Regions from separate parts of the Lactobacillus sp. ESL0260 genome, predicted to be linked through region 2. Evidence: predicted binding sites of a transcription regulator. Region 2 holds the regulator's gene; each other region holds the start of a gene.

The links. Region 2 encodes HrcA, which represses chaperone genes, less so after heat shock. Its sites were predicted from a motif close to TTAGCACTCNNNNNNNNNGAGTGCTAA; they were not measured.
Region 1: the regulator HrcA is predicted to act here: its motif matches at 6,313-6,339, upstream of F5ESL0260_RS04515 (LysM domain-containing protein).
Region 3: the regulator HrcA is predicted to act here: its motif matches at 1,478-1,504, upstream of F5ESL0260_RS03195 (ATP-dependent Clp protease ATP-binding subunit).

What each region holds. Positions count from the first base shown of each region.
Region 1 is NZ_REHO01000010.1:155,813-166,983, forward strand. It holds gene pyk (pyruvate kinase) at 1-990, shown strand, start outside; gene F5ESL0260_RS04480 (S1 RNA-binding domain-containing protein) at 1,157-2,044, shown strand; gene xerD (site-specific tyrosine recombinase XerD) at 2,037-2,936, shown strand; gene F5ESL0260_RS04490 (reductase) at 2,946-3,305, shown strand; gene F5ESL0260_RS04495 (ScpA family protein) at 3,302-4,039, shown strand; gene scpB (SMC-Scp complex subunit ScpB) at 4,029-4,637, shown strand; gene F5ESL0260_RS04505 (pseudouridine synthase) at 4,640-5,356, shown strand; FMN riboswitch at 5,386-5,500, shown strand; gene F5ESL0260_RS04510 (ECF transporter S component) at 5,583-6,269, shown strand; gene F5ESL0260_RS04515 (LysM domain-containing protein) at 6,373-6,861, shown strand; gene cmk ((d)CMP kinase) at 6,900-7,586, shown strand; gene rpsA (30S ribosomal protein S1) at 7,647-8,852, shown strand; gene der (ribosome biogenesis GTPase Der) at 8,911-10,218, shown strand; gene F5ESL0260_RS04535 (HU family DNA-binding protein) at 10,404-10,679, shown strand; gene F5ESL0260_RS04540 (tetratricopeptide repeat protein) at 10,797-11,171, shown strand, end outside.
Region 2 is NZ_REHO01000011.1:89,335-100,505, forward strand. It holds gene lepA (translation elongation factor 4) at 1-962, opposite strand, end outside; gene dnaJ (molecular chaperone DnaJ) at 1,333-2,475, opposite strand; gene dnaK (molecular chaperone DnaK) at 2,556-4,412, opposite strand; gene grpE (nucleotide exchange factor GrpE) at 4,431-5,024, opposite strand; gene hrcA (heat-inducible transcriptional repressor HrcA) at 5,037-6,086, opposite strand; gene ribF (riboflavin biosynthesis protein RibF) at 6,221-7,153, opposite strand; gene truB (tRNA pseudouridine(55) synthase TruB) at 7,172-8,065, opposite strand; gene F5ESL0260_RS05315 (ribosome-binding factor A) at 8,112-8,474, opposite strand; gene infB (translation initiation factor IF-2) at 8,492-11,131, opposite strand; gene F5ESL0260_RS05325 (ribosomal L7Ae/L30e/S12e/Gadd45 family protein) at 11,136-11,171, opposite strand, start outside.
Region 3 is NZ_REHO01000007.1:107,294-118,464, forward strand. It holds gene F5ESL0260_RS03195 (ATP-dependent Clp protease ATP-binding subunit) at 1-1,436, opposite strand, end outside; gene F5ESL0260_RS03200 (hypothetical protein) at 1,606-1,788, shown strand; gene F5ESL0260_RS03205 (phosphocarrier protein HPr) at 1,902-2,168, shown strand; gene ptsP (phosphoenolpyruvate--protein phosphotransferase) at 2,168-3,901, shown strand; gene spxA (transcriptional regulator SpxA) at 4,097-4,495, shown strand; gene F5ESL0260_RS03220 (adaptor protein MecA) at 4,602-5,324, shown strand; gene F5ESL0260_RS03225 (competence protein CoiA) at 5,399-6,241, shown strand; gene F5ESL0260_RS03230 (DsbA family protein) at 6,227-6,847, opposite strand; gene F5ESL0260_RS03235 (CYTH domain-containing protein) at 6,919-7,542, opposite strand; gene F5ESL0260_RS03240 (GTP pyrophosphokinase family protein) at 7,880-8,509, shown strand; gene F5ESL0260_RS03245 (NAD kinase) at 8,509-9,315, shown strand; gene F5ESL0260_RS03250 (RluA family pseudouridine synthase) at 9,302-10,186, shown strand; gene F5ESL0260_RS03255 (lactonase family protein) at 10,252-11,171, opposite strand, start outside.

The DNA.
Region 1 (11,171 bases), on a different contig from region 2:
CAAAAAGATTTAATCAAGAGAGCAAATGCACTTGGTAAGCCAGTTATTACTGCTACCCAAATGCTTGACTCAATGCAAGAAAATCCTCGTCCAACTCGTGCTGAAGTATCAGATGTTGCCAATGCAGTTCTTGATGGTACTGATGCAACTATGCTTTCTGGTGAATCCGCCAACGGTTTGTACCCAGTTAAAGCTGTTTCTGCAATGGCTGAAATTGATGAAAGAACTGAACAAGAACTTCTTAAGCGTAATACTTTGGCTCTGCAAAGATTTGAAGAATACAAGGGTTCAAACGTTACTGAAGCTATTGGTGAATCTGTTGTGCGGACTGCCCAAGAATTAGGTGTTAAAACCATTATTACTGCAACTAATTCAGGCTATACTGCCAGAATGATTTCTAAATATCGTCCAAACGCCAATATTTTGGCCTTAACTTTTGACGAAAAGATCCAACACTCACTTGGCATTTCTTGGGGCGTTCAACCTTTACTTACTGACAAACCAGCTTCGACTGATGATATGTTTGAAGTAGCAGCTAATGTTGCCAAGGAACAAGGCTATGTTAAAGATGGTGATTTAGTAATCATTGTTGCTGGTGTTCCTGTTGGTGACTCCGGTACAACCAACTTAATGAAATTACAAATCATTGGTAGCAAATTGGCTCAAGGGCTGGGTGTTGGTAACGGCTCAGTTGTTGGTAAAACAGTTGTTGTTAATAGTGCTGAAGAAGCTATCAGCAAGGTTAAAGAGGGCGACATCATGGTTGCCAGAACTACTGATCCTGATTACATGCCAGCTATTAAGAAGGCTTCAGGTTTAGTTGTTGAAGCTTCTGGATTGACTTCACACGCTGCAGTTGTCGGTTTATCATTAGGAATCCCAGTTGTGGTCGGTGTTACTGGTGCTACTGAAAAGATTGGCAGTGGTATTACTATTACTGTTGATGCTCGTCGTGGTGCTATTTACCAAGGTGAAGTTTCAAATCTTTAATTAAAGTAAAATGTCAAAATAGCCAGTACTGGCTATTTTTGTTTGCTTTTGATCTGGGTAAATTAAATGAAAATCATTAGTTAATTTGGTTTGACTGATATCAATTTAAGCCATTAAAATGATATACTTGTTATCAGATCCAATATCTAGACTTAGGAGATTAATCATGCTAGGCACTATTGCAACTGGAAAAATAATAGATCAAAATGAAAATTCTTTTTTTGTTCAAGTCGAAGGTTTCACTTATGAATTGAAACGAAAGGAAATTACTCAGGAAGAAAAGCCAAAACTGGGAGATCAAATCAAAGGATTTCTGTACGATAATAAACAGCATAATCGCGAAATGACCCAGTTTCTACCCTTTGCTCAAGAAGATCAATATGCTTGGAGCAAAGTGACTGAAGTCAAGTATAACTTAGGTGTTTTTGTAGATATTGGTTTGCCAGATAAAGATATAGTGATTTCCTTGGATGATCTCCCTTATGACAAAGAACGCTGGCCTGAAGTTGGTGATCAACTGCTAGTTCATCTTGAAACTGATGAAAAAGATCGTATTTGGGCAAAAATGGCTGATGAAAATATTTTTGAACAACTTGCAGCTCATTTTCCAGACGGTATGAATAATAAAGATGTTTTTGGGACTGTTTATTCAGCCCGTGAAGTAGGAGCATTTGTAATTACTAAAGAATATTATTTGGGTTTTGTTCATCCGTCACAAATGGCTCGGCCACTACGTTTAGGTGAACAATTTAAGGGTAGAGTTGTTGGTGTTAGTCAGTATGGCCGCCTAAATTTGAGCAGTCTGCCGCGATCATTTGAAGAAATAGATGATGATGCGCAGATGATTTTGATGAGTTTGCGCAGAAAAAAAGATAAAACATTACCTTTTTATGATAAATCTGATGCAGAGGATATAAAAAGCTATTTTGGCATCTCAAAATCTGCTTTTAAACGAGCATTAGGACACTTGTTGAAGGGAAAATACATAGTGGAAGATAAAACTACTGGAACAATTTCATTAGTTAACGACCCCGAAGAAGACAAAAATGAATAATTTAACAGAACAAGTTGAGGACTATTTAAGATATAGTCAAATTGAGCGAGGACTAAGTGCTAATACAATTACTGCTTACAAGCAGGATTTAAGCTCTTTCATTAATTTTTTGCAAAAGGAAAATTTAAGTTCTTGGCCGACTAAAGCAATTGATATTGATGCTTTTTTGGCCGAGCAACGCGATCAAAAGAAAGCAACAAGTTCTATTAGTCGTTTAATTTCAAGTCTGCGGAAATTTTACCAGTGGCTGGTAAGACAAAATATTCAAAAATTGAATCCTATGCTTGAAATAGACTCACCCAAAAAACGTCGACCTTTACCAGTTGCTTTAACCACAGTTGAAGTTACTGACTTACTTAAGCAACCTGATATAAAAAAGAAACTGGGTTTACGAGACCGTGCTTTACTTGAAACGTTGTACGCAACGGGCATAAGGGTGAGCGAATTAATAAACCTTAAATTTACCGACTTGCATGAAGAATTGAAATTAGTCAAAGTTTTTGGTAAAGGGTCAAAAGAACGGTTGATTCCTATTAGTAAAGTTGCTTTGTCCTGGATTAATAGTTACAAAGAAAAAGTACGTGATCCACTCATATTAAAAGTGGGAAAAAATACGGATTTTATTTTTCTTAACAGCCGCGGAGGTTCTCTAACTCGACAAGCTGTTTGGCAAATTATCAAGCACTACTGCAAGCTGGCAGGTATTCAGAAAAATGTTACCCCTCATACTTTAAGACATACCTTTGCTACTCACTTACTTGAAAATGGGGCTGATTTGCGTGTGGTTCAAGAGATTTTAGGCCACTCAGATATTAGTACTACACAAATTTATACCAATTTGTCCCAAAAACATATCATACAAGTTTACGAGAAAACTCATCCTCGAATTTAAGGTGATTAAATGTTAATTGAATGTAAAAATGACACGGAAAAAGTAGCAATGGGTTTGTTATCCTATTTACCGGATTTTAAAAATCTCGCAAATCTTAAGGATGAAATTCAATTAAATAAAAATAGTGCTGAATTTTGTCTATATCTTTATCGGTCTAAGGATCCTAATTTTATTGGTGTAATTGGCACGCAAGCGAATAAACAATTTGTTGTCATTCGCTACATTTCATTTGCTCCTGATTTTCGCAAAGCTAAATATGAAGCAAAGGCAGTACAAGAACTGGCCCAAATTAATCCCCAAAGAAGAATTACAGCTGTTCCTGAATATATTGATCTGATTAAATATTTAAAAAAGGACTCAAAAATATGAGTGCTAATCTTACTTTGGAATTACCCAATTTTGAAGGCCCTTTAGATTTGTTGCTGCACTTAATTAAAGTACAGAAAATTGATATTTATGATATTCCGATAGCCCAAATTACCAGCCAATATTTAGCCTATTTACATCAAATGCAAAGTCTTAATTTGAAAATTGCCGGTGAATACTTTGTCATGTCATCATTGTTGTTACGCATAAAGTCTCAATCACTACTGCCGCAAAATGATTTCATAGAAAATGATGAGGAACAGGAAGATCCTAGGGATGAACTCGTACAGCAGCTTATTACCTATTCAATATTCAAAAAAATCTCGGTTTACTTTAAAAAGCGTAACGAAAAGGTTCCCATTACTGCTGCTAAAGAGGAAAGCGTGCCGCATAGTAAAAAGATTCAGCCGTTACCTCGAGGACAAATTACTTCCACCGAATTGGCTAATACGTTTATTTTAGTATTACAAAGGATGAAGATCAGACAGCCAGATATTGTTTCGGTTGAGGTGAAAGAGGCCTCTGTTAAAGAGATGAGTACTTTTTTGCAAACCGAATTGGCAAAGTGCAAAAAGGTCAGTTTTTTTGCATGTTGTCAAAAAATGAAAACTTTATCTGATGTTATTGGTTTGTTTTTAGCATTGCTTGAACTTTGTAAAAAGCAAGAATTGCGGGTAACACAAAATAGAACATTTGGCGATCTGGACTTGGAAAGAATTGATAGCGATGATAACTAAAATTGCCCAGTTAGAGGCTCTATTGTATGTGGCCGGTGATAATGGCATTGAAAGCACTAATTTGTGTGAACTGCTGCAAGTTGACAGGCCTGCACTGCGCGAATTAACTAAAAGTTTGCAGGAAAAATTACAGAAAAATTCAGATTCAGGTCTACAAATACAGCAACTAAACGATTCTTATAAATTGACAACAAGGCCGGAAGTAAGCAAAGCAATTGAAAACTTTTTTCAAAAAGATCTAACTAAAAATCTTAGTCAGTCCGCCCTGGAAATATTATCGATTATTGCTTATAAGCAGCCTATTACTCGGATTGAAATTGATGAAATCAGAGGGGTAAATTCATCTGGTGCTTTACAAACATTAATTTGGCGAGGTCTTGTAAAGATAAATGGCAAAAAAGAGTCACCGGGACATCCTAATTTATACGTGACCACTGACTATTTTTTGCAGTATTTTGGTTATCAAAGTTTAGCCGATTTACCTCTAATAGAAGATTTTGAAGACGATAGTGTTAATGCCGAAGGAGAAATCGATTTATTTGCGGCTAAGGGTCAAGCAGATAAGAATATTGCTAAAACTCAAAAAGGAGAATCATAATGGTGTTAGAACGATTACAAAAAGTAATTGCTGAAGCTGGAATTGCTTCACGACGCAAGGCTGAAAAAATGATCACCGCAGGACGGGTGACAGTTGATGGTAATGTAGTTACAAAATTAGGCACTAAGGTGGATACATTCAGTAACATTACTGTTGACGGTGAACCAATTGAGCGGGAAAGTTTGCACACTTATCTTTTCTATAAACCGCGTGGCGTGGTATCGACTGCCAGTGATGATAAAGGCAGAAAAACCGTTGTTGACTATTTTAAAGAATTACCTTACCGCTTATATCCGATTGGCAGACTAGATTATGATACGTCAGGTTTACTCTTGATGACCAATGACGGAGAGCTTGCAAATTTATTAATGCATCCACGCAATAATGTAGCCAAAGTATATGTTGCTAAAATTACGGGTGTACTTTCTCCTGCAGAAATTAGTCAGCTTACCCATGGAGTAAAAATTGATCGTCATAGATGTGCTCCAGCTAAAGTTAAAGTAATTAGAACTGATCGCAAAAAAAATAGCCAAATAGTACAGTTAACTATTCATGAGGGGCAGTATCATCAAGTAAAAAGAATGTTTAAGGCCGTTCATCATCAGGTTAAAAAATTAGCACGTGAAAGATACGCCTTTTTAACCTTAGATTCTCTGATTTCCGGAAGCTTTCGCGAATTATCCCATGAGGAAGTTGACAGATTAAAAGACGTAGATTAAGATGGTATTTGAAAATTAAATAATAAGTTTGTTGTCTTCATGGCAGGGTGAAAATCCCGACCGGCGGTGAGAGTCCGCGACCCACGTAAGTGGTGGAATCTATTGTGATACCGATAGTTAAAGTCTAGATGAAAGAAGACAGACTAAACTAAAAGCCAAGATCTTTAGCTTACTTTTACTCGGTCTGTTGCTAGGAGCAGCAGACCGAGTTTTTTTGGAGGTAAGAATTTTGCAAAGAAAAGGCAGAAATAATTTGGTCAATATTGTAGCTTATACTTTAATTGGAACAATTGCATATGTATTAATGCTTTTGGAAATACCATTGCCTGTCACTAGCTTCTTAAAATTTGATTTTTCTGATGTTGTAATTACAATTGGTACTTTTTTATTTGGTCCGTTACCCGGTATTTTCATCGCGTTTGTGAGAATGCTAATTAATTTAATATATAAAGGTTTTGCTCTACCAAGTTTAGTGGGTCAATCTGCGGCCTTTTTAGCATCAATTTCATTTGCTTTACCGTTTTATTATTTGACTAGAAATATCAATAAAGATGAAAAGAGTTTTACGAAAAAACATTTAAAACCAATTTTAGGTATAGTCCTTGGCATTATAGCAATGGCTTTTGTTTTGTCAGTTTTAAATGCTCTGGTCCTAACACCTTTTTATGCAGCAACTACAGTACCCAATTTGCCAACTATTCATGGTTATTCAGGTTTACTGGCATTTACTGAGAAAGTGTACTTGGGCAAATTGCTTCACATTCCTTCAATGAGTGCCTACATTTTTGGCATTATTGTGCCGTTTAATTTATTAAAAGGCGCAATAAATGGTACGGTTGTTTACTTACTGTTTGAAACTGTTTTGAGAACAATCAAACCATTTGTCAGAAAAAACTTTAATTTAAAAAACTAAAATAAAAAATTATGAAATCGGTCTATTAAATGACCGATTTTTTTATCCACTTAAATGTTAAATATGCTAAAATTAAACAGGTTAGGTAAGGAGGCTTTTTAAGATGACTAATAATCCTAAGGGACCATATCAACATTATAAACGTCCACAAAAAACAAGAGTTGAAGCGTACAACTCTGTTTCTAAAGGTTGGATTGTACTCATTGTTTTACTTATAATGATACTAATTGGCCTTGTTCCAGTAGTACATCATTTAGCAGCGAATAATAGTTCAAGTAATAAAATAGTTAAAGTACGCAAAACTCATAAAAAAGCTGCTAAAAAAGCAAAAACTAAAGCTTCTCCTGCAAAAAACAAACTTGTCGAAAATAAAACTAAGAGCAAGCCGAAAGCAGAACAGAAAGCTAAGGTTAAGCCAAAAAGGAAACACGCAAAAACTAAACCCAAAATTAAACAATATATAGTTCAAAGTGGAGATTCTTTAAGTAGTATTGCTCGTCGTTTTAAAATTTCTGTTGGTCAGTTAGCTGAGTTAAATCAACTTGACCCTAACAGTCAGGTGGATATCGGACAAGTATTGCGTATCAAATAATTTAGAAAGGATAGGGACTGCAGTCCCTTTTTTATTGAATGCAAATAGCAATTGACGGACCAGCTTCAGCTGGAAAAAGCACAGTAGCGAAGATTATAGCTCAAAAATTGAACTTTACGTATATTGATACGGGAGCAATGTACCGCGCTTCTACCTGGTTAGCACGTGAACACAAACTTAGTTATAGTGATGAAAAGGGCATATTGGCTGCCATTGATAAAGAAAAAATTGAACTAAAAAGCGAAAATGGCCAACAAAAAGTTTTTGCCGGTGAAGAAGATATATCCCAAGATATACGTACGCCGGATATTTCTGCTCACGTTTCTCAAGTATCAGCTTTAGCAGGTATCAGAGCCAAAATGGTCAGTTTGCAAAGACAAATGGCCGGTCAGATGAATGTAGTGATGGATGGTCGTGATATTGGGACCACGGTTTTGCCAGAAGCTGACGTTAAAATCTTTTTAGTTGCGTCTGCTCATTCTCGAGCTCAAAGAAGAATGCTTGATTTTAAAGAAAGAGGAATTAAAACTAACCAATCCCTTGAAGAAATTGAGCAAGACATATCGGAAAGGGATTATAAAGATTCGCATCGTAAAATTTCACCATTAAAGAAGGCACATGATGCTATTGAAATAGACACAACTTCTATGACTATAGACCAGGTAGTTAATGCAATCTTATCTGAAATTAAAAAAAGTCAAAAAAACTATAAAAAAAGGGTATAAAACAGTAGAAAAATATCAAACTTTCATTTAGAATTAGAGTATGATATTGGGAGGTAAATAATGTCAGAAAACAGTAATCAATTTTTAGATGCATTAAAGCAAATGCAAGGAGTTGAGGTCGGAGATATTGTAGATGTTGAAGTCTTAGACGTTGAAGAAGGTCAAATCGATGTTGGTGTTGAAAATGCCGGTATTGAAGGTGTAATTCCTCGTCGTGAATACACTTCAGATCGCAACGTTGACCTACGTGAAGCAGTTAAACCAGGCGATAAGCTCAAAGCTTTAGTTTTAAGAAAAGCCGGCGGAGATAAAGAGAATGGTGAATTCTTCTTCTCAGTTACCCGCTTGAAGGAAAGAGAAGCTTACGATGAACTGCAAAAAGATTTTGAAGCCGGAAAGACAATTGAAGGTACAGTTACTTCTTCAGTTCGTGGTGGTTTGTTAGTAGATGTAGGCACTAGAGGATTTTTACCTGCGTCATTAATTTCTAACCGTTATGTTTCAGATCTTAAGCCATTTATCGGCAAAACTATGAAACTTAAAATTACTGAAATTGATCCAAGTAAGAACCGCTTAATCCTTTCTCACAAAGATTTAATTGAAGAAGAGCGCGAAGAAGCTTTTGACAAGGTTGCATCACAGTTAGTTGTGGGTGATGTTGTTGAAGGCAAGGTTTCCCGTTTAACTAATTTTGGAGCTTTCGTTGATGTTGGCGGTGTTGATGGTTTAGTCCACATTTCCGAGATCTCATATAAACATGTTGATAAGCCAAGCGATGTTTTAAAGGCTGGTCAAGATGTCAAAGTTAAAGTAATTGGTATTGATGATGATAGACATCGCATCTCCCTTTCAATTAAGCAAACTGAACCTTCTCCTTTTGAACAAGCTACAGCTGACTTACACGAAGGCGATGTGTTTGAAGGCGAAGTTAAATCTTTAACTAACTTCGGTGCTTTTGTTGAAGTTGCTGATAATATTCAAGGTTTAGTTCACGTTTCTGAAATATCATATAAACACGTAGACAAGCCAAGTGATGTTTTAAAGGTTGGTCAAAAAGTTAAAGTCAAGGTCTTAAACATTGACCCTGGTGAGCGTCGCATTTCACTTTCTATGAAGGCTGCTGAGCCAAAGAATTCTGAAAATGAAGGAAACCGTTCACACAGTTCATATAACCGCAATTCAGTAAATAAAAAATATATGAACAATGATGACAGCGGCTTTGCTTTAGGTGACATCATAGGTGACCAATTAAAAGATCGTCGTTAATTTAAATAAAAAGCCGACTCTTAAGTCGGTTTTTTTATTTGTAAAAGGAGGCTGAAAAATGGTTTTACCCGTAGTTGCAATTGTAGGACAGCCTAATGTTGGTAAATCAACGCTTTTCAACCGGATTATTAATCAACGGTTAGCAATAGTTGAAGATAAACCAGGCGTGACTCGAGACCGTAATTATGCGCAAGCTGAATGGTTAGGGCACAAATTTGATTTGATTGATACTGGTGGAATAACCTGGGAAAATAGTAATATCGAAGAAGAAATAAGAGCCCAAGCTGAAATAGCAATTGAAGAAGCTGATGTAATCATCTTTTTAACTAATGTCGCTAATCACGTTACAAATCTTGATGAGCGCATTGCCCAAATGCTTTATCAAACTAAGAAGCCAGTGATTTTAGCTGTGAACAAAGCTGATAATCCTGAGCAGCGGATGGACATTTATGATTTTTATAGCTTAGGTTTTGGCGATCCTATTCCTGTTTCAAGCGTGCATGGCACGGGTATTGGTGATTTGCTGGATCAAATAGTGCAAAGTCTGCCGAAAGACTTGGAGCAAAATGAGCAGGAGCAAATTTCTTTTAGTGTAATAGGTCGTCCTAATGTAGGAAAATCATCAATTGTCAACCGTCTTGTCGGTGAAAAGCGTGTAATTGTTAATAACGAAGAGGGAACGACCCGCGATGCAGTTGATACCCCTTTTGAAATAGATGGTACTAAATTTAGAATTGTCGATACAGCTGGTATAAGGCGACGCGGAAAAGTTTACGAAAAGACTGAAAAATACTCAGTAATGAGAGCAATGGGTGCAATTGAACATTCCGATGTTGTCTGCTTAGTACTTGATGCTAGCACAGGTATTAGAGAGCAGGACAAGCATGTTGCTGGGTATGCCCACGATGCTGGTAGAGGGATTATTATTGTTGTCAATAAATGGGATTTGCCTAAAAAGACAAGTAACAGTGGCAAGGATTTTGAACAAATTATTCGTACAGAATTTCAATATCTTGATTACGCTCCTATTTTATTTGTTTCAGCAAAAACGGGGCAAAATCTGGTGAAAATTCCCGAATTGGTTCGAAGAGTTTCTCATAATCAGCAACAAAGAATTAAATCCAGCGTGTTAAATGACCTCTTACTAGAAACCAGCAAGTTAGTTCCGACGCCTATGATTAAAGGTAAAAGATTACGCGTTTACTACATGACACAGGTATCCACTAATCCACCAACTTTTGTCGTATTTGTCAATGATCCGGAATTAATGCATTTTTCATATCAGCGCTTTTTAATTAACCAGTTAAGGGAAAATTTTGACTTCTCCGGCACCCCTATAAAAATTATTGCTCGAAAAAGAAAATAGTTTGTATCTACCAAAGACACAAAAATCACATTTTTAGAGGTAATTGCTTGTTGTATCAAGGGTTTTGTGCTATTTTGAAATCAAGGAAAAAAGTGATGCTAATAATCATTTATTCCCTGTTCCTCTATTGAGGAATTAAATAAGGATCTTACTAAGAGATTCAAGTTACAGGAGGTGAATTCCCAATGGCAAATAAGGCAGAATTAGTCACTGAAGTTGCAGCAAAAGCTAAATTAACTAAAAAAGATGCAGCTACAGCAGTTGATGCAATTTTTAGTTCAATCCAAGAAGATCTTGCTAAAGGCAAAAAAGTACAATTAATTGGCTTTGGTACTTTTGAAGTACGTAAGCGCGCAGCTCGTAAAGGACGTAATCCACAAACAGGCGATGAAATCCAAATTCCAGCAAGTGTTGTACCTGCATTTAGACCTGGTAAAGCTCTTAAGGAAGCTGTTAAATAGCTCAATGACTTTATTTAAAAGGTGGTGGCTTAATTCGCCATCATCTTTTTTGTTTGATATTATTTATAGGTGTGATTGACCTGATCGGCAAAAAATAAAATAATGGAGGAATGAAAAATGAGCTATTCTGAAAAGCTGCTTGACGCAATTGAGCGGCAAGATTTTTCTCAAGAAAAGTCATTATTACAAAAAGCCTTGGACAAAGATAAACCAGAGATTTTAGCATCACTGGCTGAGAATTTGGTGGGATTAGGATTTACCGATCTAGCAAAAGAAATTTATCGCAGTTTAATTGCCCGTTTTCCCAAAGAAGACTTATTTAAAATTTATTTAGCTGAGATATTATTAAATGATGGTCAAGATGATGATGGCTTAACTTTGCTTTATAATGTTACTCCTGGCTCCTCTGCCTATCTCGACAGTTTGCTTGTTCAAGCTGACTATTATCAAACTAATGGTCTACTGGAAACGGCCTATCAAAAACTGCTAGAA
Region 2 (11,171 bases):
TCTTTAAGATCATCATATTTAGAGTTGTCTACGGGATACATACCAGAATACACCATTGGTGGTATCTGCCGATACCCAGGTAATGGCTCAGCTGTGGGATGTTCCGCTGCAGTAATTGTATCACCAACACGAGTTTCACGAACGGACTTGATGTTAGCCGTTAGGTAACCAACATCCCCCGCAATCAGAATATCCTTTTTAACTGGATGTGGACTAGAAACTCCCACTTCAGTTACTTCATACTCTTTACCCGTATTCATGATTTTTATTTTATCGCCAGGTTTAACCGTCCCTTCTTCAATCCTGACAGAGAGAACTACCCCGCGATAGTCATCATACTTAGAATCAAAAATTAATGCTTTAAGTGGGTTTTGCAAATTACCCTGCGGTGCCGGAATGTCTTTTACGATTCGTTCAAGCAACTCCTTAATGCCCTGACCAGTTTTACCAGAAACTTCAACAGCGTCGGATGCATCAAGTCCCAGCATTTCTGTAATTTCTTCTTTAGCTTGCTCTGGGTTAGCCGAAGGCAAATCGATCTTGTTTATTACAGGCAATATTTCTAAATCATCATCAATTGCCAAGTAAGTATTTGCCAAAGTTTGGGCTTGTACGCCTTGCGAAGCGTCGACTACTAAGAGCGCACCTTCACACGCAGCTAAAGAACGTGAAACTTCGTATGAAAAATCCACGTGTCCTGGTGTATCAATTAGATGAAAAATGTAGTCTTCGCCATCTTGAGCATGATATTTAATTTCAACCGAGTTCATCTTAATGGTAATACCGCGTTGGCGCTCAAGCGGCATGTCGTCTAACATCTGATTTTTTAATTGGCGTTCAGATACTGTATCGGTCAACTCTAAAATACGGTCCGCAATCGTTGATTTTCCATGATCAATATGAGCAACAATGGAAAAGTTGCGAATATGTTTTTGATAATCTTGTAATTTTGTTATGTCCATAAATAATTTGCACCCTTTACTCTATCTTTATTATTATAGCAAATTCAACAGACTGTATAAAACGAATTAAGAAACATGACAAAATTAAAGAGCTAATTCCTTTATATTTTAGGAATCAGCTCTTGTTCAAATTGCCAAAAATGTTAATAATACTTGACTATACCGTGCTTATCAGGTTTTCCATTTTTTGCAAAAAGTTTCATATATTTATGAAATTCTTTTTTTGCCCATTGAGGTGCATCCGCCGATATAGTTATCCCGGTATCATTTTTATTCCAATATTTATAACCCTTAGGACATTCTAACATTGCAATTTTTCTTCTATTTTAATCAAAAAGATCTAATCAGTGAAGTTATGATAACGTAATTATCACTGCAATTTTTCTTTTAGCCTTTCAAAAAATCCTTTTTCTTGCGGCATTATTGACCCTCCACCTGCTTTGACAAAATCAACTAGAGCCTGTTTTTGCTTCTCATTAATTGATTTTGGAATTTGAACTTGAACGGTGGTAATCTGATCGCCGTTACCGTTGCCACGCAAATACGGAACACCTTGTCCGTGGATGGTAAATTTCTTATTTGGTTGAGTACCTGCAGGAATTTTTAGCTTCTTTTCGCCGTGTACAGTTTTAACATTAATCTCATCGCCTAACGTTGCCTGGGCAAATGAAATTGGAACGGTCGTATAAATAGTTGTACCTTTACGCTCAAATTCCTTTGATGGTTTAATCCGATAATTGATGTACAAATCACCGTAAGGACCACCATTTTTACCAGCTTCGCCTTGACCTTCATAACGCAATTGCTGGCCATTGTCTATTCCAGCAGGAATATTAACTTCAATGGTATTCTTACCGTCAATTACGCCATTACCATGACAAGTTTGACATGGATGTTCAATAATTACACCTTTTCCATGGCATTTGTCACAAACAGCTTGCTGTCGAATCATACCTATCAGGGATTTTTGAGTGATAGTCATATAACCTGAGCCATTACATTTATCACAAATTATCGGATGTGTGCCTTTTTCAGCACCATTGCCCCCACAAGTTGGGCAGGTTTCACTCCTAGTATAGGAAACTTGTGTTTTCTTACCCGTAATTGCATCCATAAAATCAATAGACAACGTATAATCTAAGTCCTCACCGCGAGTTGGCGCCGTGGGATTTACATGTTGTTGATTGGCACCTGTGGCACCACCGAAGAAATCATTAAATATATCGCCAAAATCACCGAAGCCCCCAAAGTCACTGTATCCTTGACCAGCACCGCCAAAACCTCCTTGACCATTGACTCCAGCTGAACCAAATTGATCATATTGGGCTCTTTTTTGCTTGTCATGTAATACTTCATAGGCTTCGTTAACCTTTTTATATTTTTCCTCAGCACCAGGCTCATGGTTTAAATCGGGGTGATACTTCTTGGCAAGTTTGCGATAAGCAGAGGTAATTTCTTTGTCACTGGCATTGCGATCTACTCCCAGCACTTCATAATAATCTTCTTGTGCCATCTATAAGCTCCTTAACCTTACAAAAGAAAAGAACTACTTTTCCTGGCAGTTCTTTTCTAATTTATTCAATTATAAACCCTTTACTTATCTGGGTCTACCTTATGAAATTCACCTTCACCTGCAGAACCATTATTACCATCTTGTGAACCAGGATTTTGTGGTCCGGCTTGAGGTCCAGCTTGTCCTTGTGCACCTTGAGCTCCACCATTAGCTTGGTACAATTTGACTGCTAAGTCTTGTGCAACCTTGGATAATTCATCTTTCTTAGCTTTCATTTCATCCAAATTGTTGTCTTTTTGAGCTTTCTTTAAAGCATCAAGTGCATCTTGAACTTTCTTAGTATCATCATCAGAGACTTTGCCTTTGACATCTTTCAAGGTCTTTTCAGTGGAGAAGATTAATTGATCAACTTCATTACGTAAGTCGACTTCTTCTTTCTTCTTCTTATCCTCTTCCGCATGTTCTTCAGCTTCTTTTTGCATCTTCTTAATTTCTTCATCAGATAAGCCGGATGAACTCTTGATAGTAATCTTTTGTTCTTTACCAGTTCCCATATCCTTAGCAGAAACATTAACGATACCGTTCTTGTCAATATCAAAAGTAACTTGAATTTGTGGTACACCACGAGGGGCTGCAGGAATATCAGTTAATTCAAACCGTCCTAAAGTCTTATCATCGGCAGCCATTGGGCGTTCACCTTGCAAAACGTGCACATCAACAGCTGGTTGATTATCAGCAGCAGTTGAGAAAATCTGGCTCTTTGACGTTGGAATAGTTGTATTCTTTTCAATAAGTTTGGTAAATACACCACCCATTGTCTCAATACCAAGTGATAATGGGGTTACATCAAGTAAAACAACATCCTTAACGTCACCTGAAATGACACCACCTTGAATAGCAGCACCTAAAGCAACAGCTTCGTCTGGGTTAATTGAGTGATCAGGCTCTTTACCAGCCCACTTCTTAACTGCATCCTGTACGGCAGGAATTCGAGTAGAACCACCATTTAAAATGACTTTATCAATGTCATTAACTGTTAAATCAGCATCTTTTAAAGCATTATCAAATGGGATCTTAGTCTTTTCAACTAAGTCAGAAGTTAATTCATCGAATTTTGCCCGAGTTAAATCGGCTTCAAGGTGCAATGGGCCAGATTCACCTGCAGAGATAAATGGCAATGAAATATGGGTTGCTGAAACACCAGACAAATCTTTCTTCGCCTTTTCGGCAGCATCCTTTAACCTTTGTAAAGCCATTTTATCTTTAGAAAGGTCAACACCATTTTCATCTTTAAAGTTCTTAATCAACCAATCAATAATCTTGTTATCGAAGTCATCACCACCAAGGTGAGTATCACCATTAGTTGAAAGAACTTGGAACACACCGTCACCTAATTGCAAAACGGAAACATCAAAAGTACCACCACCAAGGTCGTAAACTAAAACTTTTTCGTCTTCAGCATCTTTGTCAAGACCATATGCAAGGGAAGATGCAGTAGGTTCGTTAATGATTCTCTTAACATCAAGGCCGGCAATTTTACCAGCATCCTTAGTAGCTTGACGCTGAGCGTCATTAAAGTATGCAGGTACAGTAATAACAGCATCGGTTACTTTCTCGCCCAAATAATCTTCAGAGAATTTCTTGATATACTGCAAGATCATTGCTGAAATTTCCTGTGGTGTATAAGCTTTATCACCAATTTTGACCTTATAATCAGTTTCGCCCATGTGACGTTTAATAGAAGAAATAGTATTGGGATTGGTAATTGCTTGTCTTTTGGCAACTTCACCTACTTGGATTTCTCCATCTTTAAAGGCAACTACTGAAGGGGTAGTGCGATTTCCTTCTGGGTTAGTAATAATTTTGGGTTCTTTACCCTCCAAAACGGCAACTGCTGAGTTAGTAGTTCCGAGGTCAATTCCGATAACTTTTGACATTGATATGCTTCCTTTCAATTATTGTGCTACAACAACCATAGCTGGTCTTAAAGTACGATCTTTGTACAAGTATCCCTTTTGTAAAACTCGTACAACATGATCTTTTTGATCATCATTTTCAGCTGCAACGGTTTGAACAGCTTGGTGTAAATTGGGATCAAATTTGACACCTTCAGCTATAATTTCACTGATACCGTGATCTTTCATCGCTTTAACCAGTGAATCAAGTGTCATCTGTACACCTTTTTTAAGCTGTTTTGATGCTTCGTCATCGACTTTAGTAGCTAAAGCTCTTTCTAAATTATCCATCGCTGGCAAAACATCTTTAGCTAAGGATTGAGACTCATATTTGATAAGCTGCGCTCTTTCTTTATTGTAGCGATTTTGCATATTTTGCATCTCAGCTTGACTGCGCAAATACTTATCTTCCAGATCGTCTTTTTCTTTTTGCAATTGAGTCAAATTACGCTGCAATTTACTTTCCAAAGACTCTGGTTTCTTTTCTTCGTTAGCCTTAGTCTTAGAATTTTCTACTTCTGTCTTTGACTTTTTATGCTCATCTTTTTTTGGCTCTTTTTTTGAGTTTTTACTATTATTTTCTTCTTTACTCACGGCTAACCTCCTTTATTTGAATCTACCATAATAATCAAGTAATTTTTTAGATAGTTCGTTTCTGAAATACTCGAGTAATCCAATCACCTGAGAATACGGCATATTATCAGGGCCAAGTAAAGCAATTATGCCCTTTCCATGAGAGCCAACGCTGTACTCTGCCGTAAGCAGACTGTAATCCTTTAACAAATCATTTGATAATTCGGATCCTAAACTAACTCGAACCGGATACCTGTCGCTTTTCAAATTTTGCCTATTGTCCAAAATACTGGAAATCAAATCATTATGCTCAATCATTTCATAGAGCGATCTTAAGTTTGAAATATCGTCCAGAGAAATGTTGTTAAGCAGGTTAATCTGGCCATCAACATAGGTTTGCTCACTGGCAGCATCGTTAATAACATCCTCGACCAAATTAATCAGTTCAGAGACATGAGCAACTTTAAGTTTATTGCCCAAAGTCTTTTTAAGATAGTCTGGAGTAACTTGATCTAAAGTTTTGCCCACCAGCTGATCGTTAATCATGCGCACAGCCTGTTCAATTTCATCACCATTAACATTATAAGGTAAAGTATAAACCTGGTCATGAACGTCACCATCACTAGTTCCTAAGACAGCCATAATCTGTCTGTTAAACAATGGCACGATACGAAAACCAGTAATAGTTAATTCACTATTTTCAGGACCTTCCGCAAATGCTGTGTAATTGGTTAGATCCGATAAAATTTTTACAGCTGCCTGAACGATGTCGTTAACCTGATGAAACGGTTGATCAAGCTGACTAATGATTCGCTTATATACAGAAGATGAAATTTGTAAAGGTTCAACCAAGTTGTCAAGATAGTAGCGGTAGCCTTCAGTTGAAGGTACGCGGCCACTGGACAAATGAGTTTTTTCAATCAAACCCTTATCTTCTAAAACAGCCATTTCGTTACGAATAGTAGCACTTGAAACCTTAATAGGCAGTTGATTCATAACAGTCTTGGACCCAACAGGATCATGTGTCTGCGTAAAATCATTGATAATTGTTTTTAAAATTAATTCTTGACGTTCGGTCAACATAAATATCGCCCTCACTTTTAGCACTCAATCTGATTAGGTGCTAACAATTTATATGATACTAGCTTTTAGCAGAATGTCAAGTTGAGTGCTAACTTTTTTCTTAAAAAACGTCAATCATTTTTTAGTATCATTAATTAATTCATCGCAGCAAAATAATTTTTAATTTCAGCCTCGTCTTGACTCATTTGTTGTGTTAGCTCTTTTAAATTTGCAAATTTAATTTCACCACGGGTATACTTATACCATTTAATTACCATTTCCTCATTATAGGCTTCCTGATCAAAGCCAAATAAGTTTGACTCAATATAAAGCTTTTTCCCCTGATTGATAGTCACATTATAGCCTACACTTGTCATTGAGTCATACCACTTACCACAAATCTTGGTTTTAGTCGCATATACGCCAATTTTAGGAACAGCCTTGTCTTCACTCCAAACCAAATTAGCTGTGGGAAAACCTAGTTTATGCCCATTGCGCAAACCGTGACCTACATAGCCTGACATAACATAGGGAAAGCCCAACAACTTAGCGGCTAATTCCATATTTCCACTAGTTATCGCTTTCTTGATTTCCGTAGAACCAATTTTTTGACCATCATAAGACTGCTTAGGGACATTAATTATATTGAACCTTCCCTGAGCAAACTTAGGGAAATTTTTCATATTAGCCGTGTCTTTAGGGCCATATGTGTAATCAAAGCCAGCAACTACAGTGTCTGCGTGTAATTGAACTATTATATTATCAACAAATTCCTGAGCCGTAAGTTTACTAAATGCCTCATTAAAATGCATCACCAACAAATAATCAACTTTGAGTTTTTGCATCTTGTATGCTTTTTCTGCAAGCGTATCTATGTAAGTAACTTTTTTATTTTGATAGACTTCTTTTGGATGACGATCAAACGTCATTACCACTAGTGGCAAATGTTTTTGCGTTGCCTTTTCTTTTGCAATTTTGATTAATTCTTGATGTCCGCGATGAACTCCATCGAAGAAACCTAAAGCAAGAATAATATTTTGGGGAATTATGTTTTCCTTAAAGGGGTATGTTAAATGGATAATTTCCATAATAAGACCTTCATTCACCTATTCATTTTGTAAAAGCATTAAATACGGGCGATAAATGGTACCATCTTTGCGATAAATTGCCTTAACTTTATTATTGTAACGTAATGCCACATTATTTGCATTCGTTTTCAAAGAAATAGCTACACCATTTTTAACTTTAGACCATAATTTTTCATCAAGATTCATTTGCACGTAATTTCTAAAAAAAGAATCAATTGGTTGAATAATTTGATCAATTAATTTAGGATCTTCGGTAATTTCAGAAAGTTTTACAGACTGACTAATATCAAAACCTGAACTAGATGTGCGGCGCAAACTTTTCATTACTGCTGGTATTTTCAGTTGGGTACCTAAATCATTTATTAAAGAACGAACGTAGGTTCCTTTACTACATTCAATTTCAAAGTCAAACATTTCTTGGCCTTTTTCTTTATCAAAGATAGGTTCATTTACAAGATTATAAGCAAAAATTTTAACTTGCCTTTTAGGTCGTTCTACCTCTATACCAGCTCGTGCATATTCATATAAATGCCTACCGTTAACCCTCACAGCAGAATAGATCGGCGGCACCTGTTCAATTTGTCCCACAAATTCTTGCATTGCATCTTTTATCTCAGTTGATTTGACTTTATTCGTGATCTTTTTGCTAGCTGTTATTTTGCCGCTAATATCGCAACTATCGGTGGCAAAACCAAGTATTCCCTGTCCGATATATCTTTTATTTTGAGTATGCATTAACTCAATTAGTTTAGTAGCCTGTCCTATTGCGACTGGTAAAACACCTGTAACATCAGGATCAAGAGTACCAGCATGACCTATTTTCTTAATGTGCAAGACTTTGCGTAATTGATAGACAACATCAGCACTCGTCATGCCTTTTTCTTTGTCTATCACCAATATACCATTTAACATTTTTCCCGTACCTTAACCATGAAAAAAGCGCCTAACAGCGCTTTTATTAATTATTTCGATTTTCATCCTGCTTTTTAACTTCAGCAATTAACCGATCAATTTTGCTACCGTATTTAACTGAATTATCTCGTTTAAATATTAATTCAGGAACTTTGTAGACAGTTAAGACTTGACCCAACAAATGCCGCATCATGCCCTTTGCCTTATTTAAACCAGCTGCAGCCTCTTCTTCCTTTTTAGCATCTTCTGAAAGAATACTGTAGTAAACAGTAGCATACGAGAGATCATTAGTGCATTCAACTGCTGTAATAGTAACGTCATTAACACGTGGATCACGAATATTTTTGCGCAAAATTTTCGTTAATTCACGGAGGATTTCTCCTTCAACACGACCAATTCTGTGTTTCATGCTTTCCTCCCTGTTAATTACTCAGGTTTGACTTCTTGCTTTTCAACGGCTTCCATCTCATCACCAATTTTGATATCATTGTAGCCCTCAATTGTTAAACCACAGTCAAACCCTTGTTTAACCATTTTAGCATCATCTTTAAATCTTTTAAGTGAAGCCACTTTTCCAGTATATATTACAACACCGTCACGAATCAAATTGATTTCAGAATCTTTTGAAACATAACCAGAATCGACAAAGGCACCAGCAATTGTTCCTACCTTGGAAACCTTCCAAGTTTCCCGTACAGTCAAATTGCCCACAACCTTATCTTCATAAGTTGGTTCAAGCATACCCTTCATGGCTGCTTTAACATCGTCAATAGCCTTGTATATGATGCTATACAGACGAATATCTACACCATCTGTTTCAGCTTGTGACTTTGCGGTAGCTGTTGGACGAACATTAAAGCCAATTATGAAGGCATTCGAAGCGCCAGCCAAGGTAACATCTGATTCATTTACAGCACCAACTCCAGCATGAATGATGTTTACACGCACACCTTCAACTTCTATCTTTTCAAGTGACTGCTGTAAAGCCTCTACAGAACCTTGAACATCCGCTTTTAAGACAACATCTACTTCCTTCATGTTTTCTTTTTTCATTGTGTCAAACAGGTTATCAAGAGTAACATGTTGAACATTTTCACGAGATTGTTGCAAAGCTTGTTGCGCTCTTTGTTCACCAACACTTCTAGCCGTCTTTTCATCATCGAACACTACTATTTTATCAGCAGATTCTGGAACATCATTTAATCCGGTAATTTCTACTGGCATTGACGGAGTAGCCTTTTCGACTTGACGACCGCGGTCATTAGTCATAACACGAACTCTACCAAAGCGGTTCCCAACTACAATTGGATCGCCAACTTTTAGTGTTCCTTGTTGAACCAAAAGGTCGGCAACAGGACCACGTCCACGAGAAAGTCTGGCTTCAATAACAGTACCAATTGCTTTTTGCGTTGGGTCTGCTTTCAATTCCATCACATCCGCTTGCAAAAGGATCATTTGCAAAAGTTCATCAACATTTTCACCAGTTTTAGCAGAAATGTTAACAAATATTGTGTCACCACCGTAATTTTCCGGAATTAAATTGTACTTCATTAACTGCTCAGTAACATGCTCAGGGTTTGCTCCCGGAACATCCATCTTGTTAATGGCAACAATAATTGGAACTTTAGCACTCTTAGCATGATCAATTGCTTCAACAGTTTGAGGCATTACACCGTCATCTGCAGCAACAACCAAGACAACAATATCGGTAATTTCTGCTCCACGTTCACGCATATTTGAGAATGCGGCATGTCCTGGTGTATCCAAGAAAGTAATTGGCTGATTATCAACTCTTACCTGATAAGCACCAATTTTTTGCGTAATTCCTCCAGCTTCATGAGCCGAAACATGCGTATGACGTAAACGATCAAGCAGTGTTGTCTTACCATGGTCAACGTGTCCCATAATAGTAACTACTGGTGGGCGTTTAATTAAATGCTTAGATTTCAGAGAAGCTTTCATTCTCTTGTCATAAAGATTATCAATGTCAGATATATCCTCATGAACCTTTTCTTGAGCATTAATATTATATTCAGCCGCTACTAATTCTATTGCATCTTTATCAAGGGATTGATTTTGATTAGTCATGACACCCAGCATAAATAATTTTTTGACTATTTCAGCTGGCTCTCTGTGCAAAATTTTTCCTAAGTCTTGAGCATTCATACCCACTTCGTAAACCAGAGTATCTGGTAATGGCCGCTCTTTTCTTTGCGTTGGCTGCTTTTTAGGTACTTGTTCAAACTGCTTCTTCCTATTTTTACGCTTACGCTTTTCTTGGTGTTTCGAATAATTATTTGCACCATAGGTTTGATTTTTACCTTTTCTGCCTGGCTTGCCAGAGTTACGACCATGACCGTTGCCACGACGTTTTTCCTCTTTTTCGGGTTCAGGGGCAGCAGTATCTAAAACTTTAGGTTGACGAACAGGTGTAGACTTTTGATTATTCTTAAACCTGGCTGGTGAAGGTTTAAGAATTTTAGGTCCCGTCACTTTAGGAGCAGTAGTTTCAGTTTTAACTACTTTATTTTCATTCTTAGAAACAGGTTTATTAGTTTCAGCAGACGTTGGTTTAGTTTTAGTCTGATTTTCCTTATAAGACTTTTGTGCTCTTTCTGTTTGCCGATTTAATTTTTTCTCTTCCACTCGTTGTTTTTGCTTTAATTGCTTTAATAAATCTTGGGCTACTGGTTTAGAAGTTTTTTGACTCAAATTGGAATGTTGTCTAGTGCGATCTTGACTTTGTCTAGATCTATTATTTGACTTGTGAAAGTTATTGTTTTTTCTATTACTTTTACCATTCTTAGTTTCATCATGCTTTTTTTCATTTTTACGAATTGAAGTAACAGAAATTTTGATTTTACTGCTCTTTTTCGCTGGTCTTTCTTGCTTTTTGGCGGGAGCGGAGCTACTGCGGAAACTACCCTTTATTTGCTCTACTTGTGTATCTTCAAGTGATGACATATGATTTTTAACATCAAACCCCAGGTCCTTTGCTTTATTGACCACAGTTTTATTATCGATGCCTAATTCTTTCGCCAATTCATAAATTCTTGTTTTAGTCATCAAATCACACTCCTTCTTTGATTTTTTGTAACAATGCTTT
Region 3 (11,171 bases), on a different contig from region 2:
TTAGCTAATTCGGTTTTACCTACACCAGTAGGTCCTACAAAGAGGAAGGAGCCGATTGGTCTACCAGATTTGTTAAAACCGATCCGATTCCGGCGAATTGCCCGTGCCAACTTGTCAACGGCTTTGTCTTGACCGATAACATGCGCTTTAAGATTTGGTGCCAAGTTTTGTAACTGGTTTTCTTCTTGCTTTTGTAAATCACCAACAGGGATGCCGGTTTTTTCTTCAACAATCTTGTTCATGATCTTGCTGGTAATAATAGGAGATTTGTCCGGATCAACCTTTTGATCCTTCATCTTGTTATATTTTTCGATTTGGTCACGGTAGTATGCAGCTTTTTCATAATCTTCATTTTTGAGGGATTCTTGTTTTAATTTCTGAGCCGCATCAATTCGTTCCTTCATTTTTTCCTTGTCGACATAAGGAATTGTCAGGTTCATTCTTGAACCTGCTTCATCTAACAAGTCAATGGCTTTATCAGGTAAAAAGCGGTCTTGAATGTAGCGCTCAGATAATTCTGCTGCTGCCTTGATAGCATCATCAGTATAATGAACATGGTGATAATCTTCGTAGCGCTTTTGAATACCCTTTAAAATACGGATTGTTTCTGCAACAGAAGGTTCTTTAACATCAACGGGCTGGAATCTTCTTGCCAGAGCAGAGTCTTTTTCAATTTCCCGGTATTCTTTTAATGTGGTAGCACCAACGAGTTGCAGGTCACCACGAGCAAGAGCGGGTTTAATAATGTTGCCTGCATCCATTCCACCTTCGGCATTGCCTGCACCAACGATTTCGTGAATTTCATCGATAAAGAGGATGATATCATCATGGCCTTGTACTTCTTTAAGTAATTGCTGCATTCGTTGTTCAAATTGACCACGAATACCTGTACCTTGAACTAAAGAAACTACATTTAGTGATATTATTCTTTTATCTTGCAGCTTGGCAGGTACCGAGCCATCGACAATCTGCTGGGCCAAGCCTTCGACTACAGCTGTTTTACCAACACCGGCTTCACCAATTAGAACAGGGTTGTTCTTTGTTCTGCGATTTAGAATTTCAATGACACGAGCAATTTCTTTATCGCGGCCAATAACTGGGTCAATTTTCCCTTTTCTTGCTAGAGCGGTTAGATCGGTTCCATACTGATCAAGCAGTGAGCGTCCGCCCCCGGCACCATTGTTGCCGTTATTGACGTTTCCTGGATTCCCATTGCCCATCCTGGGGTCACCTGGATTTCCCGCATTGCCGTTGTAATTAAACAGGTCGCTGAAATCACCAAAGAAGTCGTTATTATCATTGTTCATATTAATATTTCCTTGTTGTTTAAGTTGTTGATAACATTGTCCACACAAATTAATTTCACGACTTTGTCCGTTAACCTTTGCAAAAAGATGAATGGAAGCTGGTCGTTTTTGACAGTTTTGACAAAGCAATTGTATTACCGCCTTTCATATCAGTTTACTAAATTATATAATTAGCACTCGCAATAATCAAGTGCTAAAACCTGAATCTTATTATTTGTAAGTAACGCTTATATGATAAAATATGGGTGCAATATCAGATGATTGCATAAACAAGATTGACTAAAAAGTGGTGATAATTTTGGATTTTCAAAAAATTCTGGTGCAATTAGCGAATGGCGAACTCGATCACTATGAAGTTGAGCCAAAAAATGCTTTTGAATTTCAAGCAGCATTGAGGTCTTTTGAAAAAAGGCAAAATATTACAGGGAAAGCATTGCGAGGTGGTAAAATAATTTATTCAAAATCAAAATCTGAAGTTTAATGATGTAAACTGTTACATTTATGTTGTCTAATTCACAAAAAAATGATAGTCTAAGTAGGCGAATAGGTATTTATTACCGGTTTGATTTTTTGAATTCAAAGGAGATATATATAATGGAAAAACGCGATTTTCATGTTGTTGCAGAAACAGGTATTCATGCTCGTCCAGCTACATTGCTAGTACAAGCTGCTTCTAAATTTGGTTCAGATATCAATTTGGAGTACAATGGCAAGTCAGTTAATTTAAAGTCAATTATGGGCGTTATGTCACTTGGTGTTGGCAAAAATGCTGATGTTACTATCAGTGCTAATGGTGACGACGAAAAAGATGCAATTAACGCTATTTCAGAGACTATGAAAAAAGAGGGCTTAGCTGAATAATGACCAAGACATTAAAAGGAATTGCTGCTAGTGATGGTATTGCTGTAGCACCAGCTTATCTCTTGGTTGAACCTGATCTTTCATTTTCAAAATCCACTGTTAACGACGTTGAAAGTGAATTAGCACGCTATAAGAAGGCAATTTCAGTATCGACTGCTGAAGTTGAAAAAATTCGTGATAGTGCAAAGAAGAGTTTAGGTGAAGACGAAGCTCAAGTCTTTGAAGCTCACCTTATGATCTTGAACGATCCTGAATTTACTGGTGCCATTGAAAACGAAATCAAGGAGCAAAAAGTTAACAGTGAAGCTGCACTTGACGAAACTGCCCAAAAGTTTATCAGTATTTTTGAAGGAATGACTGATAACACTTATATGCAGCAGCGTGCTGCTGATGTGCGTGATGTTTCTAAGAGAATTATGGCTCACTTGTTGGGCAAGGAATTACCAAACCCAGCTTCAATTGATCACGAAGTGATTGTGGTTGCTCATGACTTAACTCCTAGTGACACTGCCCAACTTAACAAAAAATTTGTTAAGGGTTTTGTTACTGATATCGGTGGAAGAACTGCGCATTCTGCTATTATGGCACGTTCACTTGAATTGCCAGCAGTTGTAGGTACTGATTCAATTACCAAGGATGTTGAAAACGGCGACACGATTGCTGTTGACGGTCTAAGCGGTGATGTAGTTGTTAAGCCTACTGACAGTCAAGTTGCTGAATATAAACAGAAGAGTTCTGACTTTTTGCAACAAAAAGCTGAGTGGGAAAAATTAAAGAACGAGCCTTCAGTTACTGCAGACGGTAAAAAGTTTACAATTGCTGCTAATATTGGTACACCAAATGACATGAAGGGTGTAAACGATAATGGTGCTGAAGCTGTTGGTCTTTACAGAACCGAATTCTTATATATGGATTCAAAGGACTTCCCAACTGAGGATGAGCAATTTGAAGCCTATAAAGAAGTCATTGAAGGTATGCATGGTAAGCAGGTAATTATCAGAACCATGGATATTGGTGGTGACAAGCACCTTGATTATTGGGATTTACCAGAAGAAATGAACCCATTCTTGGGTGTGCGTGCCATTAGACTCTCACTGCAAAATGAACAGATTTTCCGGACACAGCTTCGTGCTTTATTGCGTGCATCAGCTTATGGCAAGTTAGGCATTATGTTCCCAATGATTGGTACTCTGAATGAGTTGCGCAAGGCTAAAGCAATTTTGGGTGAAGAAAAAGAGCAATTAGTTAAAAAGGGCGTTAAGATTGGTACAAACTTAGAAGTGGGAATGATGATTGAAGTTCCAGCTGCTGCAGTTTTAGCTGATCAATTTGCTAAAGAAGTTGATTTCTTCTCAATTGGTACTAATGACTTAATTCAATATACAATGGCCGCTGATAGGGGCAATGATAATGTTTCTTACCTTTATCAACCGGCAAACCCATCTGTTTTGCGTTTAATTAAGCACACGATTGATGCAGCACATGAAAACAACATTTGGTGTGGCATGTGCGGCGAAGCTGCCGGAGACAGTACCATGTTTCCAATTTTGCTTTCAATGGGCTTAGACGAGTACTCAATGAGTGCAACTTCAATTTTGCGTATTAGAAGCTTAATGAAGAAGCTCAATACTGCAGATATTAAGGAATTAGCCAATAAAGCTTGTTATGTTTCAGAAACTGCTGAAGAAAATGAGAAATTGGTTAGTGACTTAATGAAGAAAGTAAATAACTAATAATAATAAAAAAAGGATACATTAGCAAAAAATTATGTATTCTTTTTTATTTCTTTATTTTTTCTTGATAAAAAGTTCACAGAATATTCACGTTTAAAAGATACTATAATAATAAAATTAGTTGAAAAAACTACTTACAAAAAGGAAGTAGTATGATATAATTATATAGATACTAATTAAGGGAGCGTGAAATATATGGTAAATTTATATATCTCTCCAAGCTGTACATCTTGTCGTAAAGCGAAGGCCTGGTTAAAGAAGCACGACATTCCTTTTAAGGAAAGAAATATTTTTTCTGAACCGTTAACAAAAGATGAATTGTTGCAAATTTTGCGCATGACTGAAAATGGTACCGAAGAAATTATTTCAACTCGTTCAAGAGCATTTCAGCAACTTAAAGTTAATCTGGATGACATGTCAATTGATCAATTGCTTGATCTGGTAGAAAAGAATCCAAGTTTGTTAAGACGTCCTATTATTATGGATGACCGTCGTTTACAGGTTGGATATAATGAAGATGAGATTAGGCGCTTTTTACCTAGAAAAGTACGCCGTCTCGAACTTGAAGAAATGCAAAAGATAGCTGACTTATAAATCAGGTAAGTTTAAAATAAAAGCGTTGGTTTTTTAAACTAACGCTTTTATTTTATGAGTAAAGTACGCTACAATAGAACAAAGCATCTGATGGAGGTGAGAACTCATGCAAGTAGATCATATAAACAAAAATACGATTCGCGTGAGAATAGGTAAACAAGAATTAGCAAATCGTGGTCTTAAAGTTTTGGATTTACTGGGTGATAAAAATAAAATCCAGCATTTCTTTTATTCAATTTTAGATGAAATTGATACAGATCATTCTTTTAGTCAAGATGCACCTGTTACTTTTCAAGTAATGCCTAATAATGGTGGGCTTGATTTACTCATCACTAAAGTTACGGCCAAAGATCAGAATAACCTGGCCCAGTTATTTGATAATAATTTTACTGACAATAATAAAAAGACGAATGATGTTCGCAAGTCTTTTCTCGACTTAGAGCCTGAGGAAGATGAAAGTGATAAAGACGAATCAACTGGTTCTGCAATTTCTGGTCACCCCAAGGTGAAGAAAGAGTTTTGGAAACTGCAAAAAAAGCAGGCATATAGTTTTAATGACCTCAATCAGGTAGTTGAACTGGCTGATAGTCTTCAAGCAGACGATTTGGCTTCCAGTCTTTATTTTGAACGCGGTAAATTTTACTTAGAGTTAATCTTTACTGATCAAGATTACTTGGAAATAAAGCCGGCAGATGCATGGGCCATTGCAAATGAATATGGTATTAAAGTTAAAGCTAGTGAAATGGCTCGTGTGCGCATTAATGGCAAATGTTTGATAGCGCATGAAGCTTTAGAGAAGCTGCAAGATTATTTTAGTGATATTAATTGAAATGCCAGATAGCAAAATAAAAGGGGGCAGGTAAAATCCTGCCCCTTTTGCGTACTTATTATTAGGTGATGATTATGTACGCGGCATTGTTGAATAATGTTTTAGTTTTAGCTGTAGCAGAAGCTCGGATAAGTGAAAGTGAAAAGAATATAAAAAGGCAATATTTTTGTCCTCAGTGTTATCGAGAAGTCCAGCTGATAAATAATAGTAAAACACCCTATTTTAAGCATATCCCGAGTGAAGTTAATTTAAGTGGAGAAAATAAAGAGCATGCACAAAGTAAAAGCTTATTGACCACAGCTTTAAGAGCAGCCCATTTTAACGCACAGATGGAGGTTCAATTAGCTAATGGTCAATTACGCGCTGATATCTTAGCAAGCCCAAATTTAGCATTTGAAATTCAATGTGCTCCGCTCAACAAATCTGAATTTCGTCATCGTCATCTTTTATATCGGCAAATAGGCGTGAAAGATATCTGGATAGTGGGAAAGAGACATTTTTTAGGACAATACATCAAAAAATCGCAACTTATCTTTTTTCGAAGGAATAAACCTTGGCATGATTATTATTTGGAAATTAATCCTGATAAGCTAGTTATCAGTTTGAAATATAACGTTTTGCTTGAGCCGCTGACTAATAAAATTCATTGGCAGAAACAGAATTTTACTATAAATGCCAAGGGACTAAAAAAGCTGTGGCACTTTAGGCCAGCTTTACGGAAATACCATATTGATTCGGCAAAACAAAAACAATATCTAAAAATGCAGCTTATGCAAAAAAGTCTTAATGGCATGAAGATTGCAAATAACTTATATAAAAGACGGCAAACCATTGATGATTTGCCGCCTTGGGTATTTAGCAATTTTCGTAAAATTAATTCGCCAGATAATGCAAGTAAATTTTTAGATCAGGCGTAAGTGCCTAGCAGGATAATAATCTTGGTCTTCCTTTGTAATACAACCAGTATTTTTAAAAAGTCGAATCAACTTATCATGAGCCAAAATCCCTTCAAGCATTACTCCACTGTAATTGCCGCTTTCATTAAAAATAATAGTTGTAGGAATGTTACAAACATTAAACTGATGGGCAAGTTCCTTATCTTGGCGAATGGAATTATCTACATAAGGAGCAATCCTGCGATCTGTAATACGATCAAAATTTAAATTTAAATTTTGAGCAATTTTTCGCGGTAATTGCTCAGAATATTTATTAAAATCACCACTGATAGCTTGTTGTAAAGCAACTAGATAGGCTCGAGCCTTTTTGTTGCCATATTCGAACTTAATTGCATGGTAATTTCGTAAAGCTTGAAATGAAGCAATTGTGTACTGCGGGATATCTAGTATTCTTTGGCCGCTCTTTTTTCTTCTGATAATATCTTCTTTGATAACTTTTGAATTAATGATAGGAACGAAGTTAAAAGAAGAGTTGATATTAAGCTCAGCGATTGCATCTTGAATTAAAACTTCTGTGTTATAGCAGTAAATGCCAACGGGATTGACAAAGAGAAAAATTTCGAACATGATCAGACTCCTCCAATACTGATTATTTGTAAATCTAATTATCTATCCTTTTTAGAAATTTACTCATTAGACTATATTTTATCACGATGCTTGTAAGCGCGTGCAATTTTTGCTTGATTAGTATTAGCAGAATTTTGCGTAAAATGATATTTCTTTTTTAAGTCTAACAGAACTTGGGCAATTAATTGGGGATGAGGATTTTCAATCTCTATTTCAAAGTCCTCATAGTTGTCAGGATAGGTACTATCATCAAATGTTAATTCACAATTTTCAGGACCATTTGCTAAAATACGCTTAGTTTTACTGAAAGTTTGCAAGTTGAGCTTTAATTGGTCTGAAAAGTGCTCGCTTAGGTAGTCTCCTATGGTATATTTAAAAGTGATTGGCAAATTTTTGCTCCCCTTTTTTACCAGCGCTTTAGCTTCAGCTAGTTTTAGCTCATCATTAATTTCGATTGCTTCATGAAACTGGTGCTGCACGGGATCATTATTTGGAACTTTAAGTGTTTGTTCTGCATGATCAGCAAAAAGACGAATGCGGCAACTGATCTGATTTTGTTTTAGCAAACCATCTTTGGTATCAAAATAATAATTTTCCTGTTTAAAACAGCTTTTTGGAGCAAAATCATGGCAAAGCTTGTGATAGATTGTCTTTGGCAGGATAATTTTTGCTTCAATTTCATTATTCTTCGACATAATAATTCCCCATCCAAATTCAGTGATAGAATTTACTTTTTGTTCCATGCTACTAATTAAGAAAGTATAGTTTTTTTATTGACATATTGTCAAAATTGCTGTTTCTGCGTAATTATAGAAAAGACAGCAAAACTATCAAGATATAGGCTATACTGAATTAATAAAATTATCATAATCTTAAAAGCTTTAATATGCAAGAAAAAACTTTATCAAACAAGGGATTATATATGCTGTATCGAAAAAAACGGCTTCTTTTATTAAAGCTATTAGCCATATGAAATTGCTATCATATAATTTATGTTAAAATGGATATGCTGTTTGAGAAAGGGTTATTTCTATGAATAATGATTGGGATAATTTTTTATGGCCTTATGAAGAGGCCGTCCGAGAATTGAAAGTGAAATTTCGTTCTTTAAGACAAAGTTTTTTAACGAAAGGGGAACATTCCCCAATAGAATTTGTAGTTGGCAGGGTTAAAACTGTCGACTCAATTAAAGAAAAGATGCAAAGGCGTGTAATCAGTTTCGACGTGATCGAAACCGATATGCAGGACATTGCAGGTATTAGGATAGTTTGTCAATTTGTCGATGATATTTATAAGGTGGTAGACTTAATACATGCACGTGATGATATGGAAGTCATTGAAGAACGTGATTATGTTAAAAACGCCAAACCTTCAGGCTATCGCTCCTATCATATGGTTATTTCTTATACGGTTTATTTGCCAAATGGTCCTAAAAAGTTGCTGGCAGAAATTCAAATCAGAACTTTAGCTATGAACTTTTGGGCTACTGTTGAGCACACTCTTAATTATAAATATCAAGGTTCTTATCCAGAAGATATTTCTAAAAGACTAAAATCTACTGCGGAAACAGCATATAAACTTGATGAAGAAATGTCTTTAATAAAAGATGAAGTGCAGGAAGCTCAAAAGGTTTTTACCAAAAATAAGGGTAAGGAAAAATAATGAGAATTACAATTGCCCATAACACCAATCCTGAAACGCTAAAAGTTGTGGCGCACTTGCGAAAACTGTTGGAAGCCAAAGAGGGCATTGTTTTTGATGCTAAATACCCCGATGTTGTCATTACTGTCGGAGGTGATGGTACTTTAATCAATGCTTTTCACCGTTATGAAAATCAAATTAGTTCTATTCGCTTTATTGGTATCCACACTGGGCACTTAGGTTTTTACACTGATTGGCGTGGCCCGGAAGTAGATAAAATGGTAGATGCATTACTTTTAAGAGAGCCGGAATCTGCCAATTATCCGCTTTTAGAAGTAGAACTTTTAACCGAAGCGAATGAAAAGAAACATTTTTTGGCCTTAAATGAATCTGCAGTCAAACGGGTATCGCATACATTAGAAGCAAAAGTCTATATTGATGATCAATTGTTTGAAAATTTTCGGGGAGATGGCTTATGTATATCAACTCCTACTGGTTCAACCGGTTATAATAAATCACTTGGTGGTGCAGTGATTCACCCAAGACTTAAAGCCTTGCAAATGGCAGAAATCGCCTCAATTAATAACCGAATTTTCAGATCACTATCTTCGCCAATAGTGCTGGCACCAGAGCAGTGGATTACTATCATACCAAATGCTGATCACTGCGTTTTGACTGTTGATGGTCACCGCATTAATGTCCGCAATGCTAAACAAATTGAGTATCGTATTTCTAGTAAGGAAATTCATTTTGATCGCTTTGGGCATACTCATTTTTGGTCTCGTGTTCAGAGCGCCTTTATTGGAGATAAAGATGACACTATTTAAAGTAATTGTACAAGACAAAGTTCCCAAGAAATTAGGAGCTTTTTTACTGCAAAGCGGTTTTTCAAAAAGAGCTGTGAATAATGCTAAAAATTCCGGCGGCATGCTTTTGGTTAACCATAGAAGGCGTTTTACCAACTACCTGTTGCATCAAGGAGATGAAGTAATCTTTATTCCGGGAAAAGAGAAGACCAATCCCTGGCTAGTCCCCTCAAAGAAGCCGCTAGCAGTCATACGGGAAACTGAAAATTATTTGGTAGTGAATAAACCAGCTGGCATTTTGTCAATACCATCTCGTTATAATGACGATGCTTTAGTTAACCAAGTTTTAGGTTATTTTAACAGTAAAGAAGAAGTTGACTTTAAACCGCACATAGTGACGCGACTCGATCGTGATACTTCTGGATTGGTTCTGGTTGGGAAAAATGCTATCGCTCATGCTCGGTTTAGCCAGATTGATAAATCTCAATTTATTAAAAAATATCACGCAATAGTTCATGGCAATTTTGCACCAGAAGAATTGACAGGAATGATAGATCAGCCAATTGGCCGCAAAGGGACCTCAATTGTGCGCAGCATTGATTCCACTGGCAAGAATGCTAAAACTGCTTATAAAGTGATTGCTCAAAAAAGTGGGGCCAGTTTAGTCGAACTGCGCCTATATACCGGTCGAACTCACCAGATTCGCATTCATATGCAATATTTGGGTCATCCTTTGTATGGTGATCCTCTATATGGCATTAATGATGAGTTTAAGCGTCAGGCACTCAACTGCTTTTATTTGGGCTTTCCTGATCCATTTACTAAAAGCCAGCAAATTAGTATTGAAATTCCTGATGCACTTGATATGCAAAAATTATGGCAGAGACTTTAATAGATCTTTAGAGAAATAAAAGAGTTGTCTTGCGTTAGACAACTCTTTTATTTATTTTACAAATTTTATTCACTAAAAAGTACGCGAGTACCTTCGGGAACAAAAATATTTTTTTGAACTGGTGTCAAACAACCATTTTCAGCATCTCGTGTATATAAAGTGGCATTATCTGAATTTTGGTTGGTTGCCACCACATATTTTTCATCTTTGTCCCAGTTAAAATCACGAGGAAATTCACCAAAAGTTGAAATTCTCTGACGTAGTTGCAGGGTATGATCATCATTAACTGCAAAAACAGTGATAGTATCATGACCGCGGTTGGAAGTGTAAATAAATTTACCATCATGGCTAATTTTGATGGCAGCTGCGCCGTTGTGGTCAGAAAAATCATCAGGAATGGTTGAATAAGTAGCAATATTTTTAAAATTCCAGTGGGTCTCATCGAACTTAACTAAGTTAACTTTACTTGAAAGCTCACCGATAACATAAAAATAATTACCATCAGGACTAAATACAATATGACGTGTGCCAAAACCCGGCTCGTTTTGATATTTAGCCAGGTGATTCAGCTTATTATTCTTGAAACTGTAGAAATCAACACAGTCGTTACCTAGATCACAACTCACTAAATTGCCTTGTGGTGTTTGATCGAAAAAGTGGGGGTGAGGGCCATCAGCTTGTTCTGGACAGGGACCAAGAGTATCTGCCGTATGAGTTACGGAATCTAAAAAAGTCAGTTTACCCTCATCATCATACGAAAATACACTGAGGACAGCTGTATGGTAATTTGCCGTATATAGTAATTTCTTTTCGCGGTTAATTCCAATATAGGCTGGTGAAGATCCTGGAGTTAAATAAGAGTCCTTTTCTGAATATTTGCCATTAACTAACTCGAAAGAACTGATTCCACCTTTTGCTCCAGCATTGTTAATGGTAAAAATGAGGTTGCCATCTTGAACAAAATAAGTAGGTCCGCCTACTTGGA